DNA from 4 places in the Psychrobacillus sp. FSL W7-1457 genome. Region 1 is predicted to be linked to each of the others. Evidence: riboswitches for the same ligand, from Rfam matches in the RefSeq annotation. Region 1 holds a riboswitch; each other region holds the start of a gene.

Region 1 (5,012 bases):
GAACTATTAAAGGAAATGGTGGCACAAGGCGATAATGAGCTGAAAAAATTCTTCAATACTAGTGGCGTAAAATATCGTGAATTACAATTGAAGGACAAGCTTCCTACTATGTCGGAGGATGAGCAGTTGGAGCTGCTTGCTTCGGATGGGAAATTGATTAAACGACCTCTTGTATATGATGGACACAAGCTAACGCTTGGTTTTAAAGAAGAGCAGTTTGAAGACATGTGGAAAACCTCTTAAAGCACCTTGTATTTACTATCAAAATATGTGAATATTAAATAGAATGGATTAATTATTTGAGAGGGGTTTATTTATGAGCGTACCTAAAGATTTTAAGTACTCAGCTGAACATGAATGGGTAAAAAATGAGGGCGGAAATGTCCGTATTGGAATTACTCATTTTGCACAATCTGAACTTGGAGATATCGTATTCGTTGAACTTCCACAAGTTGGCGATGATATCAAGGCAGGAGACGCTTTTGGTAGTGTTGAATCCGTGAAAACTGTTTCAGAACTATATGCACCTATCAGTGGTAAAGTAGTAGAAGTAAATACTGAGCTAGAAGATAGCCCCGAATTTGTTAATGAATCACCTTATGAAAATGCATGGATGATCGTGGTTGAGCCTTCTGACGTATCAGAAGTGGACAGCTTATTATCTCCTGAGAAGTACGAAGAATTAATAGCAGAGTAATAATGAAAACGCCGGTTAATAATCGGCGTTTTTTTCATATAATAAAGGAAAGGCAATAAGTTGGGAGAGAAGCTAAATGGCACATGTATTTAGTGATAAAATAATTATCGTTGAGGGTAGGTCTGATAAGCTGCAATTATTAAGCCTTCTCGATGAATCTCCAGAAATTATATGTACTAATGGAACGATATCCGATGTAAAATTGGAGGAGCTATTAAGCCCTTATGATGGCTTGCCGATTTATGCTTTTCTAGATGCAGATAAATCGGGAGAACAAATTCGCTCGGTTGTTAGGAAGGAGTATCCAGAGGCCATTCACCTGTATACCAATCCTACGTATGGCGAAGTTGCGAATACTCCGGTCAAGGTTTTGGCATCTATATTAAAACGTGTTAATATTAAGGTGAAAAAAGAATTTTTACCTTAGGATGATGTGTATGAACGAATGGACTAGAGAACAATGGGATAGCGCTAAAAACAATTCAACACTTACCTTGTTTTACATCTATACGCCTATGTGTGGAACGTGTCAGGTAGCAAGTAAAATGATGAATGTTATTAAAGAAATGGTTACCTATCCAATTGGTCAAGCAAATATTAATTTTCTAGGTGATTTGGCGATAGAACAGGAAATTGAAAGCGTACCTTGTCTTCTTATTACAAAACAAGGAAAAGTGGTAAAGAAAATCTATGCTTTTCAATCAGTTCCTTACTTATTGGAAACAATAAAGGCTATTGACGAAGATGGAAACCTATGATAATATTCGTTATGTTGAAAACACAATTTAATAGTGTCGCTCTTATTAAGAGAGGTGGAGGGAAGTGCCCTTTGAAGCCCGGCAACCGTCACGAAAGTGAAATGGTGCCAAGTCACGCAAAGCAATAGCTTTGGGAAATGAGAGAATGGATGAACGTTATTTTAAATAGATAACATACACCCCTTCTGCTCTTTTGCAGAAGGGGTTTTTTATTAGGAAAGGTGGTCAGGTTTACTTGATTAGTTTAAAAGAAGTTTCGAAAAGATTTATTACGAAGCAAGGAGAAATCGTTGCAGTTGACAGTGTAAATCTGGACATACAGCGTGGAGAAATATTCGGGATTATTGGATACAGCGGAGCGGGTAAAAGTACGCTCATCCGCTTGTTAAACGGTTTAGAAAAACCAACAGATGGCCATATTACAGTGAATGGCCAGGAAATTACATCTATTAATGAGGATAAGCTTCGAAGCTTTCGTCAAAAAGTAAGTATGATCTTCCAGCATTTCAATTTACTTTGGTCGCGAACAGTCGCTGAAAATATAGCATTTCCCTTAGAAATTGCAGGTGTCTCAAAGGACAAAAGAAAAGCTAGAGTAGAAGAGCTATTAAGCCTTGTTGGATTGGAAGGAAGAGGAGACTCTTACCCATCTCAATTATCTGGAGGACAAAAGCAACGCGTAGGAATTGCAAGAGCGTTGGCTAATGGTCCAGAGGTATTGCTTTGTGATGAGGCAACATCGGCTCTTGACCCTGAAACAACCGACTCCATTTTAGACTTGCTCGTAAGCATTAATGAAAAATTAGGATTAACCATTGTGTTAATCACACATGAGATGCAAGTTATTCAAAAGATCTGTAACCGAGTAGCGGTTATGGAAAATGGTCAAGTTGTAGAAGATGGAGATGTGCTTGAGGTATTCCAAAAGCCACAACAGCCTATTACTAAGCGTTTCGTCTCTCAAATTTCTGATTCAAACCAACCTGTACAAACGATACAGAATTTAGTTCAGCTTTATCCAAATGGCAAGCTAGTTAAGCTCGTTTTTGTTGGAGATACTACAGAGCAACCAATTCTTTCAAGATTAATCAAACAGTTCGATTTAGAGGTAAATATTGTCCAGGGGAACATCTCTCATACGAAAAGTGGGGCGTTCGGGACACTAATCCTGCAAATTGATGGAAATGAACAAGCGGTGGAAGATGCCATACAATTTATCCACTCGCAAAAAGTTAAAACTGAGGTGATCAACAATGATTGAATCGTTATTTCCAAATGTTGATTGGCCTAAAATGTGGGAAGCCACTATAGAAACCCTTTATATGACCGCAATTTCTACAGTCCTAACAGCAATCTTTGGACTAATTTTAGGACTATTATTATTTTTGACAAGCCCACACCAAGCATGGGCAAATAAAATAGCAAACTGGTTGACCAGTGGAGTAGTCAATATTTTTCGTTCTATTCCGTTTATTATTTTAATCATTTTGTTGATACCATTTACAACGTTGTTGACGGGATCGATGCGTGGTCCGAATGCGGCCATCCCTGCATTAGTAATTGGAGCGGCTCCATTTTATGCCCGTATGGTTTTAATCGCACTACGAGAAATCGACAAGGGTGTTTTAGAGGCAGCTAAATCGATGGGTGCTAAAACCTCTACAATCATTTGGAAGGTTTTATTGCCAGAATCGATGCCAGCCTTAGTATCTGGTATTACCGTAACTTGTATATCACTAGTTGGTTATACAGCAATGGCGGGAATTATTGGAGCTGGAGGACTTGGGAATCTAGCATTTTTAGATGGATTCCAACGTGGACGCGGAGATGTAACGCTTATTGCTACTATTTTAATATTAATCATCGTCTTTATTCTACAATGGATTGGCGATATTATTACTACAAAAATTGATAAAAGATAGGGAGAGATTGAAAATGAAAAAATTATTGGCTGGGGTTTTATTATCTGTTAGTGCATTAACGCTTGCTGCTTGTGGTGATGAGGATAGCGACAAATTAGTTGTTGGTGCCTCTAACGTACCGCACGCAGAAATTTTAGAGCAGGTAGTACCTATTTTAGAAGAACAAGGCATTGAGCTTCAAATTGAAACGTACCAAGATTACGTACTACCAAATAAAGACTTAAATAATGGCGACCTAGATGCCAATTATTTTCAACATGCTCCTTATCTAGAATCACAAATGAATGATTTCGACTATGACTTCGTAAATGCTGGTGGCATCCATATCGAGCCGATTGGTCTTTACTCTCAAAAGTATGATTCGATTGAAGAGCTTCCTGAAGGAGCAACGATCCTAATGAGTAATTCGGTTGCTGACCATGGCCGTGTGCTAGCAATGCTAGAAGCAGAAGGGCTAATTACACTTGCTGAGGGAATAGATAAAACAAAAGCAGAAATTGATGACATTATAGACAACCCGAAAAACCTAGAATTCGATCCAAACTACGAAGCTGCTTTAATGGTTCAGCTATATGAAAACAATGAAGGCGACGCATTGCTAATCAACTCCAACTACGCAATCGATGCTGGCTTAAATCCACTAGAGGATGCAATCGCAATTGAAGACTCAGAATCTCCATACGTAAACCTAGTAGCGGTAAACGCAGGTGACGAAAAAGACGAGCGCATCAAAGCACTAGTAGAAGCACTACAATCCAAAGAAATTCAAGATTTCATCTTAGAAGAATGGGGCGGAGCAGTAGTTCCGGTGAAATAATTCTTGTTGGATGAGTTATTGAAGCAAGCACCTGGTGTGCTTGCTTTTTTTGTGGGGTGATAGAAGTGTCAGTTAAGGAGGGGGGAAGTGCCCGTAACGTGAGGATCGCCCGTTAACTAGTGGAAAGTGTCCCATAAAGTGTTTAAAAGAGCCCATAAACCAGTTGAAACTGACCCATAAATGAAAGAAAAGCGCCCGTAAACGTGAGTATCGCCCATAAACTAGCGGAAATGTCCCATAAAGTGTTTAAAAGCGCCCATAAACCAATTGAAACTGACCCATAAATGAAAGAAAAGCGCCCATAAACGTGAGAAGCGCCCGTTAACTAGTGGAAAGTGTCCCATAAAGTGTTTAAAAGAGCCCATAAACCAGTTGAAACTGACCCATAAATGAAAGAAAAGCGCCCATAAACGTGAGTATCGCCCATAAACTAGCGGAAACTGTTCCATAAAGTGTTTAAAAGCGCCCATAAACCGGTAGAAACTGACCCATAAATGAAAGAAAAGCGACCGTAAACGTGAGTATCGCCCGTAAACTAGTGGAAAGTGTCCCATAAAGTGTTTAAAAGCGCCCATAAACTAGTTGGAACTGATCACTCAATCGAACCCTTAAAAAAGCTACATATACCCTCTTAAATGTTTCATCACAAATAAAAAGATTTACAGGTTTAATTACCAAATTAATGGTATCTTTCTTAACTTAATTTTGCTAATCTAAAATTGAGGTGATGACTATTGATTATCAAAAAATATGCGGAATCGGAACAACTGAAAGCAATGAGATTATTATTGAATAGACTACCTTTGAGGCACCCGTTT
Region 2 (5,012 bases), 1.7 Mb from region 1:
ATTAGCAACGATAAAAACCACTAATGGTAAAAATGGCAGAAAGGCTTCCAGAAAGGGCAGAAAAATGCCGATAATCGGGCCAAGTGTCCGATATTCTTTTGTTAAATCAGTAAGTGTCTCAAACGATAACCAATCTGGCATGTCTCTCTCCTCCGCCTATGTATATTTATACTTTCCCCTTTTATTGTATACATAAAACTATATTCTTATAGTATAATTTTTTCATTATGTAAAAAGGATGTGAATATTTTGTGAATAGATCTTTCGCTAGCGGGATGCGGGATGGACTAAGTATCGCTATTGGTTATTTTCCCGTAGCTCTCACCTTTGGCCTATTAGCAAAAACCTCAGGATTGTCTCTTCTGGAGGCAACCGCCATGAGCATATTTGTCTACGCTGGAGCAGCCCAATATATGTCCTTAACGCTTATTACAAAAGGGGTAGACCCTATATTAATTGTATTAAATACTTTTGTAGTAAATATCCGTCACTTTCTTATGACGGCATCACTCAATGAAAAGATGCAAAGCGAGAAACGATGGATAAAAGGAATTTATGCATTTGGGATAACGGACGAAGCCTTTTCGGTTCTTGCTACTAAAAAAGGCGAGAAAATTTCCACCCCGTTTGCATTTGGTGTCGTGATTATTGCCTATAGTAGCTGGGTTGTCTTCACTGCAATTGGTCATGCGATTGGTGCAAACCTCCCTGCTTTTTTAAAAGCAGCGATGGCTATAGCTTTATATGCCATGTTCATAGGATTACTAGTCCCGTCTATGAAGGATAACCGAAAAGTAGTCATGCTAGCCCTCATTTCTGCTGTGATTAATGCTTTTTTTTACTGGACTAGCTTACTTTCTACTGGATGGGCTATATTAGTCGCAACACTTGCTTCTTCTATTCTAGTTGAAATCATCTATGCAAGAAAACAAAAAAGCTTGCCAAAAGGAGTGTTATAAATTGGGTAGTTGGTATTGGTGGATGCTTTTTGGTATGGCAGTTGTTACTTACATTCCTCGAGCATTTCCTTTAACATTTTTAGAAGGCAAGGAACTGCCACCTGTTATTTCAGGTATATTACGTAATATCCCTTTTGCTGTTTTAGGGGCATTAATATTTCCAGCAGTTTTATACATACAAGAAGGCGATATTTTATTTGGTTTTATAGGTGCAATCATTGCTTTTACTCTCGCCTTTTTATTTCAAAATGTGATGGTAGTAGTCCTTGGAACAGTTGGTTTTTTAGCAGTTTATAGCCTCTTTATATAAAGGGGTTAATTTCTTCAAAAAATTCATTTTATTAAACATGCATTTTACGAATTATGATAGAGTGGCAGCGACGTCTGATAGCTTATCGTTCACCGACGAATGCCTCCTCGTAGAGTACAAAACTTTATATTTTTAATAATTCTCTCTTAATTGTCCGTGACTTTAATAAATTTGTAATTTAAATAAGCTTTGTTGAAGTTATTGGTTGATTTTGACTCACAATTCTTTTTTATAGTGACTGTAAACATAAACAAAGGAACTTTCAAATGGCTAGTAAGAACATAAAAAGATGATGAATTTGGGGTTGGTGACAGTTTTTTAGCTTTGATTATGCGAGTAAACTTATTCGCGCTTTATCGATAAAGGAAAGCCATTCCCATTTATTGATTGGAGCGCCAGACGGCGACTCCTACGGGATGAGTGAGACAGATAAGACATCACAACCACGCGCGTAAGCGATGGGTGATGGCTTATCGCTCACCCCGAGGAAAGCGTCCGGCTGGGGCGGAAATCAATTCTACTTTCTGATTTATAGATTTCTTTGCATCATAAATCAACCCTACTCTTTAACATAGCCTTTATTAAAAACTCTTTTACGAATTATTGATCGAGGGGAAGCGATGACGGATAAGTTATAGCTCATCCATGAATGCTTCCTCCTAGCGTATAAAACTATATTATTTATTATTTTTTCGAACCCTTCAAAAATTTATATTTAATTAATCAATTAAGTAGTTCAAATTACCCTAATTTTGAAAACCTCTTGACTGTTATGTTTTTATTGTTTAAAGTTTAAAACAATTCTTACAACAATTAAATAGCACATCACTTTCTTATCTAGAGAAACCGAGGGATCAGGCCCTATGACGTTTCGGCAACAGGTTCAAATCTTTGAATACTGTGCCAACTCCTGCAAGCGCAATGCTTGAAAGATGAGAAAAGTTGGCTTTTTCGTAAATTCTGGAGAGCTTTCTTTTTCTTATCGTTTTTAGATAAGAACAAGGAAGCTCTCTTTTTCTCGTGATAGAAAGGTAGATGACTATCTTTTGTCTGTAACGAACCAATGATGTATGAGGAGGTAATTTGAATGATCGAGTTTAAAAATGTTTCCAAGACCTTTCGTCTTGGCAAGCGGGAGGTGCATGCAGTAAAAGATGTTTCTCTAAAAATAAAAGAAGGTGAGATATTTGGCATCATAGGATTTAGTGGTGCGGGAAAGAGTACGCTGCTCCGACTAGTTAATATGCTGGAACGTCCTTCTGCAGGCTCTGTATTTATTCAGAATATCGATGTTAAATCATTGACTTCCAAACAGTTACGAGCAAGACGAAGAAATATTGGAATGATTTTTCAAAACTTTAACTTGTTCCACTCTCGAACAGTTGGCGGAAATATAGCTTACCCTCTAAAGCTAGCGGGCTTGAGTAAAAATGAAATTACAAAAAGAGTGACTGAACTACTTAGCTTTGTCGGACTTTCTGATAAGGAAAAGGATTACCCTAGTCAATTATCTGGAGGACAGAAACAGCGCGTTGGCATTGCTCGAGCTCTTGCAACATCACCTGATATTCTCATTTGCGATGAAGCAACTTCTGCATTGGATCCCGAAACTACTGCAGAAATTCTTCGCTTACTTAAAAAGGTGAATAAGGAATTTGGAATTACCATTTTGTTAATCACACATGAAATGCACGTCATTCAGTCCATTTGCGATCGAGTAGCTGTAATGGAAAATGGAGAGGTTATTGAATCAGGAGACGTATTCGATGTATTTACTGATCCACAGCATCTTACCTCTCAGCGCTTTATACGATCTGTACAACAGGATCTACCTTCTCCACAAATTTTAGAGGATTGGCGTTCTCGAGGAGGCAACGGCTTTTATCGAGTAATCTTCAAGGGCGACGTAACAAATAAAGCCATTTTATCTCAAATAACTCAGAAGCATCGCATTCATTTCAATATTGTTTATGGTTCTATACGAGAGTTACAGGAAAGGCTTTTTGGAGATTTAATCGTGTCTTTTGAAGGCGACACGGTGGCAATACAAAGTGCCATTAATGAGCTAGAGACAATCGTTGACATTCAGGAGGTGGCAAAGCATGAAAGTTGATTGGAGTACTTTCTGGCCAAGGATTGTAGAAGCTACTGGGGAAACCATTATTATGGTTATTGCCACTTTAGTATTTGGTTCTATTTTAGGAATAACGATAGGTCTTCTATTATTCGTAACACGAGAAAGAAACATTTTAGAAAACAAAATTGTTTTTCAAGTGTTGAACATATTAATCAATATTATTCGACCAATCCCATTTATCATCTTTTTAGTGGCCATCTCTCAGCTCACTAGATTTGTAATGGGAACAACTATTGGAACTGCAGCCGCCATTTTCCCAATGACGATTGTCGCCAGCTTTTCTATAGCTCGAGTTGTGGAAAATAACTTAGTTAGCATTGATCCCGGGGTGATAGAAGCAGCACAAGCGATGGGTGCAAGTCCTTTACGAATTATATTTACCGTTTTAATACCTGAAGCTCTTGGACCTCTTATTCTCGGCTTAACTTTTATAACTGTTAGCTTAATAGACTTTTCTGCTGTAGCAGGGACAGTCGGCGGAGGCGGACTAGGCCATGTAGCAATGACCTATGGATATCAGCGATTTGAGGGAAGTGTTATGCTCGTAACCGTTGTTATACTCATCGTTTTAGTACAGCTTGCCCAGTGGTTAGGAAATGCATTATCTAAAAAATTCATCAGACGATAAGGAGAATAGATATGAAAAAAATTAGTTTATTAATAATTGCTCTTCTAGCAGCAGTAGTCTTAGCAGCTTGTAACGACTCTTCCGCTGCTTCAGACAAAGATACGGTTAAAGTGAAAATTGGAGTGAATGGATCAGATGGTGCCCAGTGGCCAGTTTTAAAGGAAAAAGCAGCAAAAGAAGGAATTGAAATCGAGTTAATCGAGTTTGCAGACTACACTTTACCCAATAATGCTTTAGCACAGGGAGATATCGATTTAAATGCCTTCCAACATATTTCTTTCCTATCCCAATATGTAAAGGAAAGTGGTAATGACCTTGTTCCGATCGGTTCAACGATGTTTGCACCACTTGGCGTTTATTCCGAAAAAATCAAAGACATTAGCGAAATTAAAAAAGGCGATAAAATTGCAATTCCAGATGATCCATCTAACCAGGCTCGTGCACTTCGTTTGTTAGAGTCTGCAGATTTAATCACTCTTTCAGATAGCTTCGGCCTATTTGGAGACCCAAGTGGCATTGTAGAGAACCCATTGAACCTAGACATCATCCCAATGGTTGCACAGCAAACACCACGAGTGTTACCTGACGTTACTGCTTCTATCATTAATAACGGCGTTGCCGGTCAAGCTGGCTTCTCTCCTGGTGAGGACCCTATATTTAAAGAAGAAGGAAAGGATGAATCCATCTATCCTTATGTCAACACAATAGTAGCCCGTGGAGAAGATAAAAATAACGAAACATACACACGTATTGTCGAATTATATCAAGAAGAAGATATCCAAAAAGTTATCACCGAGGATACAAAAGGCGGATCCGCTTTAGTTATTTTAACGCAAGAACAACTAGATAAAACATTTGAAGATCTAATCAAATAAAAAAAATTGGAGGAATACAGATGAGTATTGTAAAAGAACCAAAGGAATTATTGTTAAAGTCAATTGAGGAAAACAAAGAATTATACGTGCAGGTCAGTCAGGA
Region 3 (5,012 bases), 1.7 Mb from region 1:
AGGGGAACAACTTCACACAAAAACAGAGAAGGAAATGGAAGGTATTAGAGGAAAAGATATCAGTATGATTTTTCAGGATCCGATGACCTCTTTAAATCCAACCATTCGTATCGGCGTTCAAATAGCAGAAAGCCTTATTAAGCACCAAAAGCTCTCGAAAAAAGAGGGAAAGGCACAAGCAATTGAGCTACTCAAGCTTGTAGGAATTAAAAATAGTGAAGAACGTTATAACCAATATCCGCATGAGTTTTCTGGCGGTATGCGTCAAAGAGTTATGATTGCCATTGCTTTAGCGTGTAAGCCCACGCTACTTATAGCAGATGAGCCAACTACTGCGTTAGACGTGACCATTCAAGCTCAAATATTAAATTTAATGAAGGATATGCAGAAGCGCTTTGGGACCTCTATTATTTTAATCACTCATGACCTTGGAGTTGTCGCTGGAATGTGTGACCGGGTAGCAGTGATGAAAAATGGAGAAATCGTTGAAACAGGAACTACTGAAGAAATTTTTGCTAACCCAAGGCATGACTATACGAAAAAACTATTAAATGCCTTGCCTCGTTTAGACGAGAAGAAAAAGCCGAAGAAACCTCCTCTTCGTTCTATTGGATTAGAAAATGGAAAGCCGCTGCTAGAAGTTAAATCTTTAAAACAGCATTTTCAAGTAAGTCGCGGGAATGTCTTAAAAGCGGTCGACGATATTAGCTTCTTTATAAAGCCCGGAGAAACTCTTGGTCTTGTAGGAGAATCGGGCTCAGGTAAATCTACTACCGGTCGAGCGATTCTTCGATTACACGAGCCTACAGATGGAGATGTGCTATATCAAGGGATGGCCATTAATCGTTTAAGTAAAAATGAGCTCAAAACGATGCGTCGGCATATGCAGATCATCTTCCAGGACCCTTATTCTTCCTTAAATCCTCGATTAAAGGTACTAGACATTATTGGGCAGGCGTTAGATATTCATCGTCTAAGCAAAAATGCAGAGGAAAGAAAGAAACGAGTAGAGGAATTACTAGTATTGGTAGGCTTAGACCCCTCGCATGCATTACGTTATCCACATGAGTTTTCTGGAGGACAGCGACAACGTATAGGTATCGCTCGTGCACTTGCGGTTGAGCCAGATTTTATCGTCTGTGACGAACCTCTATCGGCTTTAGATGTTTCTATACAAGCACAGATTGTAGAGCTCCTGGAGGATTTACAGCACAGACTAGGCCTGACATACTTATTTATCGCACATGACCTGTCCATGGTAAAACATATAAGTGATCGTGTTGCTGTCATGTATTCTGGAAAAATTGTAGAGCTAGCAGAAAGTGAGGAGCTTTATACTAATCCACAGCACCCGTACACTAAGTCTCTCTTAGCAGCCATCCCAATCCCTGACCCAAAAGTAGAGGCCAAGAAAAAGCGTGTGCTCCTGGAAGAGTCTAATGTTACTGACAAGTATCAATTAAAGAATTCTGAGCTTGTAGAGGTTTCTAACGGTCACTGGGTAGCTATCCCTAAGTAAGGTAACCCTTGAAATAGTTTAAAACCCATGTTAAACTTATTTTTATTATATTTAGACAATTTAATATTTTATTTCTTATCAAGAGAGACGGAGGGATTGGCCCTATGATGTCTCAGCAACCAGCCTTTTAGGTGTGGTGCTAAATCCAATAGACATTAAGTCTTGAAGATAAGAAGAATGACTTCAATATATATTGAGGGCTCTCTTCTTATGAAGCGAGCCCTCTTTTTATTTGATTTTATAGTCAGGATTACTAGCAACATAATATAAATAGAAGGTAGGAATTTAATATGACAAATCAATTACTTGTAAAAGCACCTTTCAAAGCAGATCATGTGGGAAGCTTCCTGAGACCGGAACGTTTAAAGCAAGCAAGGGCTCAATTTGAACAAAAAGAGATATCCTTAGAACAACTCACTCAAATTGAAAATGAAGAAATTATTAAACTCGTAGAAAAACAGAAGGAAGCTGGACTACTTTCAGTTACAGACGGAGAGTTTCGTCGAAAATGGTGGCATTTCGATTTTTTAAGCGGACTTGATGGCGTGGAATTTTATGAAACCGATCAAGGACTCTCCTTTAAAGGGGTGCAAACAAAAGCTCATGGTATTAAGGTGACAGGAAAAATTGGCTTTAGTACCCACTACATGATTGAGCATTTCAAGTTTTTAAAAGAAGCAGCTGGGGATGCTGTTGTAAAATTTACTATCCCTAGTCCGAACATGCTTTATTATCGAGCAGCCTTTGAGGAAGGGGTTTACAACAATGATGAGGAATTATTTTCTGACTTAATCACAGCTTATCAAGGCTTTATTCAAGCAATTTACGATGAGGGCTGTCGTTATCTTCAAATTGATGATACTTCATGGGCTACCTCCTTTTCCGAGGAAGGCCTCGTTTCCTTAAAGGACAGGGGGTTATCGCTTGAGCAAGCCTTATCCCTTTCTGCAAGGGCTATTAATGAGTCTATTTCTAAAAGACCAGCTGATATGCTAGTGACCATGCATATTTGTCGGGGAAATTTCCGATCCACTTATATCACAAGCGGAAGCTATGAGTTAGTTTCAGAAACTATATTCGGTGGATTAAATGTGGATGGTTTATTTTTAGAATTTGACGATGAGCGCTCTGGTGGTTTTGAGCCTTTACGACATGTTAATAGAAAGGATTTAAATATTGTACTAGGGCTGATCACCTCTAAGCATGGGGACCTAGAGGAAGAAGAATTAGTTAAAGCTCGCATCGAAGAAGCTACTAAATATGTACCAAAAGAACAGCTTTGCTTGAGTCCTCAATGTGGATTTTCTTCTACAGAGGAAGGAAACATATTAACTGAAGAGGAACAATGGGCAAAAATTCGCCATGTAGTCCAAATAGCAAAGGATGTTTGGAACTGACTTACCCACATGTGGATAACGTTAGTAGAAATGTTTTTACATTTGCCTGTTAGGGTATCTATTTAAATAAGATATCAGTTCTATATAGGAGGAATGTATGATGAGTAAAGTTTATGAATATACAACAGATGATGTCGTAGAAGAAACCGGTAATTATACGTGTGAGTCTGGTACAACTAGAACCTTAGAAAAGGGTTCGAAATTCCCTTCTTGCCCCGACACAGAAGTAGTTACTTATTGGAAACGCTCTGAAAGTCATACCCATAGCTCAGGGCAGGAAGTATTTACATCTGGTCGCTATGTGGATGAAGATGGAGATGAAGCTTTTCTGGAGGCTGGCTCCACTTTTCCAAACTGCCCAAAAGCAGGAACCCCTACTACATGGTCCCATGCAGGATAACTAAGTTGCTGATACTTGTCTTATTTTAGAGACAGGTATCAGTTTTTATTTTAATAAACAAACAGCGAGCAAGTATAACAGATAAGCCATCATAGCTGATTGGATTTCTGTAGTGGTGGCTTACCGAAATACGAAATCTTAGTTCTTTAAATCGTCTATGGACCTTTGCACCTTGTCTTCTTGCTCCTGTCGATATTTCCTTCTAGCTTCCTCTGAGACTAACATAGACTCATTAATCCCATTTTTTACTCCCCACTTGATAATAAAGTATAAAAGTATAGATAAACCTATTATCCATAAAAGCAATTGTCCCGTAGTCATTTTTAAAATCCCCCTTATTTATTGCGTACAACTACTAAATAGCTTGTATTCACTACCAGTAAGACTAAGCACATTACTGCTATAGAAAAAATTTGAGATTGCTCGCTAAAGTAAGAAAATGCAACAGCTAAAATAATACCAGTGAGCATAAACAGGTTGAATAATTGATGCGATTTATAAAGTCCTTGTAAAGTCACGTACTTCTCCCCATCATCCATAGAGTCCATCAGCCGTTGCTCATAATCCTTTGAATGGATGCTCGGAAGGTTTCTTTCTGGATAACTTGTCTTTATAAAATTTGCACTAAACATTGGGGTTATCCAGCTAGCTAAGAACAAAAATATAAAACCAATTTGTAAAATTGTATTGTTTGTCATTAGAATAGAAACTGCAACCGCTAATATAGACAAGACTTGAGAAATATTAGCAGCTATGCCCAAATCAGCGACCTTTTTGTATTTGTACTCTTCCATTAAATCCTCTTGTTCCCCTTCAAATGTTTGGGAATTCACTGTTTTTATCTTCCCTATAAACACAAGACCGATTACTAAAAGAGTTAGGATCGTAGCCAAAACAATATATAAAATCAGATTTACAGGATGGTCCCATGCTTCTCGAACCTCATCTTTACCCATCATGATAGCAAAAGTAATCGTAAAACCAGCTACCCCTCCAAGCAGTAAACTAACAATTGTTGTGAACACCTTTTTCATTATTCTTCCTCCCCTATTAAAAAGACATTTTCTACAGGCTCATTAAAAATTCTAGCTATACGAACCGCTATTAATATTGAAGGCATATATTCTTCTCGTTCTATTAAGCTAATAGTTTGCCTAGAAATTTTAGCTAACTTGGCTAGTTCTGTCTGATTGAGTCCATCTCTTGCTCTTAACTCCTTTAAACGACTTTTCACCATTACCCGCCTCCTCTTTTCCAATATATACAATTATAGTCATTTTGACAACTATAATTGTCAAAATGACTATAAAAAATGTCATGCGATTCAAATGTGTTTTCGTCTACAATTCTTTTGCAATTTCTTTTAGTTTATTTAAAACAAGCGCTTCCTCGTTTGCCACCTGTGCTGTAGCAACAACACCAGCCCCTCATTAGACGATGTGCTTAATATAAGTTACCACGGTTTCTTGTATGTATAAGAAGAATAACCATCCAGCAATCCCTAACAAGAGGGAAACAAAAAGATGCAAAGAATTTTGTAATGCCAGATATACGATCAGTAGCATTACAGCGGTTGCTGGGAATCCCCATAGCACTCCTAAAGCGAACTTGCTAAGCGTAGAGGATTGCTCTCCTTGAACATACAGCCAAACAATACTTAGTAAGCTCACTAAAGGCAATGCTGCAATAATACCTC
Region 4 (5,012 bases), 1.4 Mb from region 1:
CAACTATTCGAAATCATCGTTTTGTTTTGAAGGAGAAGGAACGCCAAGCAAAGATATTTTTGACGATGATGGAGCTGTTGAAGGAAAAGGACAGTCATGCCCCTAATTTCCTTCCAATTCATAAAAACGCTACGATGGTAGACGATCGCTACAATATAACAGCCGAAGAGCAGGCAGAAGTAGAGAAAAAGTTCTTCCCTGGTGGATTAAATGGGCGGATGATTAAGTTTCCGAAAAAGGAAAAGCAAAAGCTAGCAACACTAAGAGTAATTATTAAGCATTTTGACAAGGAAAAACAGTATAGCGAAAAAGAAATAAATGAAATTCTAAAAAGCATATACGATGACTATGTGACCCTTAGACGCTATTTAGTTGAGTACGGGTTTTTAGATAGAAAAGATGATGGTAGTGTTTATTGGGTAAAGGGGTGAGGAAGAAGTGAATTGAATCCAATTATAATTAGAGAAGAATACAGACCATATATAAAAGTATTGAAAGGTAACTTATTCCACCCTTGTCCGTCTAACAATGTAAGGAGGGGATAACGTGAGACTACCAGCATTATTTTTGGGTTTGATCATTTTCGTTTTATTAACTGCTGTTGGATGTTCTAATTCATTAAATACAGAAAAAATAGAAGTTCATGAAACTAAAAATCCTGACGCTGAAGAGGTTTTAACATTAGACCCTGAAGCCGATATATTTCAGCTAGATGGTGTGATTTATAAGACCGGAATTGATTGGGTTGAGGAACTTACTTTAACAAAAGGCGAGCAAGTAGGGGAAATAAAAAAAAGAAATGATTCAGACACAGACTTTGAAGACGAAATGTCGAATAAGCTCCCTGTTGGTGCAAAGATCTTTTCAACTATAGAAAAAGAAGGTCCTATTTTACTCGTAGAGTTAGAAGGTAAACTTCTGAAATACTATGCACTGGTAGAGGGTTAATAAATTTCCTATATTTCGAAAATGAGCGAGCCGAGGAAGGGAGGAAGGGCAGCGTAGCTACTCTTCTTTTTAATCCTTCCCTTTGTTTTATTCTCCAGAGACAAAGGTTTTGAGCAAGGCTGCTCTTTCACGCAAACGCAGTTTTGCCTCTGAAATTTGTGGTGTCCTAGCAGCTACCACATCAGCATTCCATCCTATTCCTTCGGCTATAATTTTTGCGCGCTGTAAATGGAAATCACTCGTAATAATGGTGACAGAGGTAACGCTGTCAGGGAGAAGCTGTTGGGAGTATAAAAGGTTTTCATACGTAGAGGTAGATTGATCTTCTACTATGATTCGACTCTCCTTAATTCCATTCTCTACAAGATAGTTCTTCATCACTATAGCTTCCTCTATATCCTCATCTTGTCCCTGTCCTCCAGTAACAACAAGTTTTACAGCTGGATACTTTTCAGCATATTCTAGTGCTGCTTCCAAACGATAAAGAAGTGCTAGAGAAGGTATATGTCCTTTTTTTACCTTTGCCCCTAACACAATGGCATACTCATTGGAACCGTCTGCCTTAGGCTTCAACCCGTCCTCGAGCCATTTGCTTGTAAGCATCCACATACCTAATCCGCTCGATGCGATTATTATTAATGGAATGACCACAATCCACCTCTTTTTTTTGCTCATTTAACTCACTCTTTTCCTTTAAAGCGAAGGCTTCTTTTTCTTTATAACGGAGGAGATTTTTGTCTCTTCCTTTCGTAATAATCGTTGGACATTTTCTATGTGTAAGAAGGAAGCCATTAAAAATAGGAAGCCAGCTATTAAAATTGGCCCTGCTCCATCTGCTGTCCAGACAGAGGCTCCTAAAAATATGAGATAAAAAAATAAAACTCCTATCAACAAATAATCCGTTAAAAGTGTAACGCAGATTAATATAAGCAATCCTGCCAGTCCGACCGGCCAGTGTAATGCAAGTAAAACCCCGATGATGGAAGCAGTGCCTTTCCCACCTTTAAATTTTGTGAAAACTGGAAAGTTGTGTCCTAAAATAACCGCGGCACCAGCTAGATAAAGAAGTAGATCCAGCTCTGATGAACTAAACAAGCTCCACTGCTCAGAAAGTACACGTACGCCAATAATCATAATGGCACCCTTTAATATATCTATGACTCCCACTAAAACACCATACTTCCAACCAAGTACGATAGTAGCATTGGATGCTCCGGAATTATTTAGGCCTTCTTTTTTTATATTAACTCCACTCATCCATTGAGCGAGTTTAGATCCATGTAGCGAACCAATAATGTAGCCTGTTAGGAGAATGCTAACAATCCAAACAACCATTCTATGACACCCCTTATAAAATTATTCTATCTATTATATTAAACGATTAAAAAAAGAAGAAGTTTCAGAATTTTTATAAAATGACTTGACATCTAAATATATGGAGACTTATACTGTGTAACAAGATGGAATACTAATCAAATACTCTTATCAAGAGTGACTGAGGGAATAGGCCCTAAGAAGTCCGGCAACCACCAAGTTCTATAACTTGGAAAGGTGCTAAATCCTACAAATTCTTTAATAGAATTTGGAAGATAAGAGGAGGAACATGTCATCAATTTGACCCCTCTTCTTAATTGAAGAGGGGTTTTTATAGTTGTCAGTTCTATAATCCTCTCTGGCCTCCAGCATCCATCTAATCTACTAAATCGGAGGAATTCAAATGACTAATCTTCAAAAAGAAACACTTCTATTGCACGGTGGACAAACGCCTGATCCAGTGACAGGATCTAGAGCAGTACCTATTTACAAAACAACCTCATATGTATTTCAAAACACAGAGCATGCACAAAATCTATTTGCCTTGAAAGAGACTGGTAATATCTATTCCAGAATCACAAACCCAACAGTAGATGTTTTTGAACAAAGAATTGCATTACTGGAAGGAGGAACAGCAGCAGTAGCACTTTCCTCAGGAGCAGCAGCCATAGCATTTTCTATTTTGAACATTGCTGGAGCTGGAGATGAAATTATAGCTGCTGAAAACTTATACGGAGGAACTTTTAATCTATTTGCACATACACTCCCACGTTATGGGATTACAGTAAAATTCGTAGATTCCTCTGACCCAGAAAATTTCCGTAAAGCTGTTACAGAGAAAACGAAAGGCTTCTTTGCAGAAATCATTGGAAATCCAAGCTTAAATGTTCTAGACGTAGAAGCTGTTTCAAAAATTTCCAATGAAGTAGGAGTTCCATTATTAGTAGATAACACATTTGCTACACCTTTTGGTTCAAATCCTATAGAGTATGGAGCTAACGTTGTTATACATTCTGCAACGAAATGGATTGGAGGCCATGGGACAACAATTGGTGGTGTAGTAGTAGACGGAGGGAATTTCAATTGGAACTCCGATAAATTTCCGGGATTTACAGAGCCTGATGTTACTTATCATGGGCTACGTTATGGAATCGACGTACCAAATGTGGCATTTGCAATTAAGCTAAGAGTTCAGTTGCTTCGGGATTTTGGTCCTACTCTTAGCCCAGAGGCAGCATTTTCCTTTCTTCAAGGACTAGAAACACTTCACTTAAGAGTGCCAAAACATAACGAAAATGCACAGAAGATTGCAGAGTACTTAAATGCAAATGAGGAAGTGTCATGGGTTAACTACTTAGGGCTTGAAAACCATCCAACGCACGAGCTGGCTAAAAAGTATTTAAAAAATGGCTTCGGTTCTATTCTGACATTTGGAGTGAAGGGAGGCAGAGAAGCAGGCAGACAAATTATTGATAATATTGAAATTTGGTCTCATGTTGCTAATGTAGGAGACGCAAAATCCTTAATTATCCACCCGGCTTCTACTACTCACCAACAGCTTACTCCAGAGGATTTAGAAAAAACAGGCGTTACAGAGGACCTAATCCGCTTGTCTGTTGGCTTGGAGGCAGTTGAAGACTTACAAAATGCACTCGAAAAAGTACTTTTGAGAAAAACAAATGTCCTCTCTAGGTAGAATTATATTGTATAATGAATAAAAATAGTCTACAATATGTAAAATAGTCAATAAATTTATTGAAATATTACACAAGTGCGATTATTTATATTCAATTGTACAGATTCATTTTGGAGGAGACAGCATGGCAAAAATAAAAGCAGCGATTTTAGGGTTTGGAACAGTCGGCCAAGGGATTTATCATATCGTAAATGAAAAAAGAGAAGACTTAAAAAAGTCATTAGGGTTGGATATTGAGATTTGTGCAATCCTGATAAATAATTTAGCAAAAGAAAGACCTGAAACTCCAGGAGTTTTGGTAACAGACGACTTTGAGGATATTGAGAATATTCCTGGACTCCAGGTAGTTTTTGAGGCAATTGTCAACGAAGAGCCCGCATATAGCTATTTATGCAGAGCGATTGACAAAGGTTGTCACGTGATTACTGCAAATAAAGTCATGTTCTCTAAATATAGTATTCCCTTACAGGAGCGCGCAAAATCACGAGGTGTATTTGTAGGCTATGAGGCTACTACAGCTGGTGGGGTGCCAATTATCAAGACTCTAAAAAACCTGCTTCAAGTAAACTCTGTGAAGAAAATTCAAGGAATATTGAATGGAACATCCAACTATATTTTGACGCAAATGCGTATAGAGGATTCGCCATTTGAGGATGCCTTAAAAGAAGCACAGCTGCTTGGATATGCAGAGGCTGATCCTTACAACGATATATCTGGTCAGGATGCATTTCGCAAGCTAATGATCTTAAGCGCATTGGCATTTGGAAAACAGCCAGATTGGGACGATGTACGTGTAGTAGGAATCGATGAAATTACATTAGAGGATGTACGTGAAGCTAAGGACAAAGGTCTTCGTTATCGTCATGTAGCAGAAATTGAACAGGATGAAAATGGAGAGTTATATGCATCAGTAGGACCTCAGCTGGTAGGAGCAGATCATCCGTTGTATGCAATCGAAGGAGTAAATAATGCTGTTTCTCTTGATACTAACTATATTGGGACACTTACACTAGTAGGTCCTGGAGCGGGGATGTATCCTACTGCTAGTGTGATG

Evidence for each region. Region 1 has a riboswitch for S-adenosylmethionine ahead of NSQ95_RS13585 (methionine ABC transporter ATP-binding protein). Riboswitches for the same ligand answer to the same signal wherever they lie in the genome.
Region 2: it holds a riboswitch for S-adenosylmethionine, as region 1 does, so the genes downstream of both, NSQ95_RS05030 (ATP-binding cassette domain-containing protein) here and NSQ95_RS13585 (methionine ABC transporter ATP-binding protein) in region 1, are expected to answer to the same signal.
Region 3: it holds a riboswitch for S-adenosylmethionine, as region 1 does, so the genes downstream of both, NSQ95_RS02435 (5-methyltetrahydropteroyltriglutamate--homocysteine S-methyltransferase) here and NSQ95_RS13585 (methionine ABC transporter ATP-binding protein) in region 1, are expected to answer to the same signal.
Region 4: it holds a riboswitch for S-adenosylmethionine, as region 1 does, so the genes downstream of both, NSQ95_RS01025 (PLP-dependent transferase) here and NSQ95_RS13585 (methionine ABC transporter ATP-binding protein) in region 1, are expected to answer to the same signal.

Annotation. Positions count from the first base shown of each region.
Region 1 is NZ_CP151993.1:2,766,633-2,771,644, reverse strand. Features, by position in the region: gene NSQ95_RS13605 (arsenate reductase family protein) at 1-243, shown strand, start outside; gene gcvH (glycine cleavage system protein GcvH) at 317-697, shown strand; gene NSQ95_RS13595 (toprim domain-containing protein) at 774-1,124, shown strand; gene NSQ95_RS13590 (thioredoxin family protein) at 1,135-1,455, shown strand; SAM riboswitch class I at 1,495-1,599, shown strand; gene NSQ95_RS13585 (methionine ABC transporter ATP-binding protein) at 1,691-2,716, shown strand; gene NSQ95_RS13580 (methionine ABC transporter permease) at 2,709-3,377, shown strand; gene NSQ95_RS13575 (MetQ/NlpA family ABC transporter substrate-binding protein) at 3,391-4,194, shown strand; gene NSQ95_RS13570 (nuclease-related domain-containing protein) at 4,929-5,012, shown strand, end outside.
Region 2 is NZ_CP151993.1:1,079,764-1,084,775, reverse strand. Features, by position in the region: gene NSQ95_RS05045 (TVP38/TMEM64 family protein) at 1-141, opposite strand, end outside; gene NSQ95_RS05040 (AzlC family ABC transporter permease) at 276-959, shown strand; gene NSQ95_RS05035 (AzlD domain-containing protein) at 961-1,269, shown strand; SAM riboswitch class I at 2,100-2,208, shown strand; gene NSQ95_RS05030 (ATP-binding cassette domain-containing protein) at 2,357-3,382, shown strand; gene NSQ95_RS05025 (methionine ABC transporter permease) at 3,372-4,034, shown strand; gene NSQ95_RS05020 (MetQ/NlpA family ABC transporter substrate-binding protein) at 4,046-4,909, shown strand; gene NSQ95_RS05015 (M20 family metallopeptidase) at 4,930-5,012, shown strand, end outside.
Region 3 is NZ_CP151993.1:489,601-494,612, reverse strand. Features, by position in the region: gene NSQ95_RS02440 (ABC transporter ATP-binding protein) at 1-1,519, shown strand, start outside; SAM riboswitch class I at 1,592-1,694, shown strand; gene NSQ95_RS02435 (5-methyltetrahydropteroyltriglutamate--homocysteine S-methyltransferase) at 1,810-2,916, shown strand; gene NSQ95_RS02430 (hypothetical protein) at 3,017-3,316, shown strand; gene NSQ95_RS02425 (DUF6019 family protein) at 3,455-3,637, opposite strand; gene NSQ95_RS02420 (DUF3169 family protein) at 3,652-4,350, opposite strand; gene NSQ95_RS02415 (helix-turn-helix transcriptional regulator) at 4,350-4,550, opposite strand; gene NSQ95_RS02410 (DUF3147 family protein) at 4,747-5,012, opposite strand, start outside.
Region 4 is NZ_CP151993.1:190,470-195,481, forward strand. Features, by position in the region: gene NSQ95_RS01005 (DUF2087 domain-containing protein) at 1-431, shown strand, start outside; gene NSQ95_RS01010 (hypothetical protein) at 547-948, shown strand; gene NSQ95_RS01015 (YdcF family protein) at 1,036-1,623, opposite strand; gene NSQ95_RS01020 (glycerol-3-phosphate acyltransferase) at 1,642-2,283, opposite strand; SAM riboswitch class I at 2,428-2,544, shown strand; gene NSQ95_RS01025 (PLP-dependent transferase) at 2,666-3,958, shown strand; gene NSQ95_RS01030 (homoserine dehydrogenase) at 4,083-5,012, shown strand, end outside.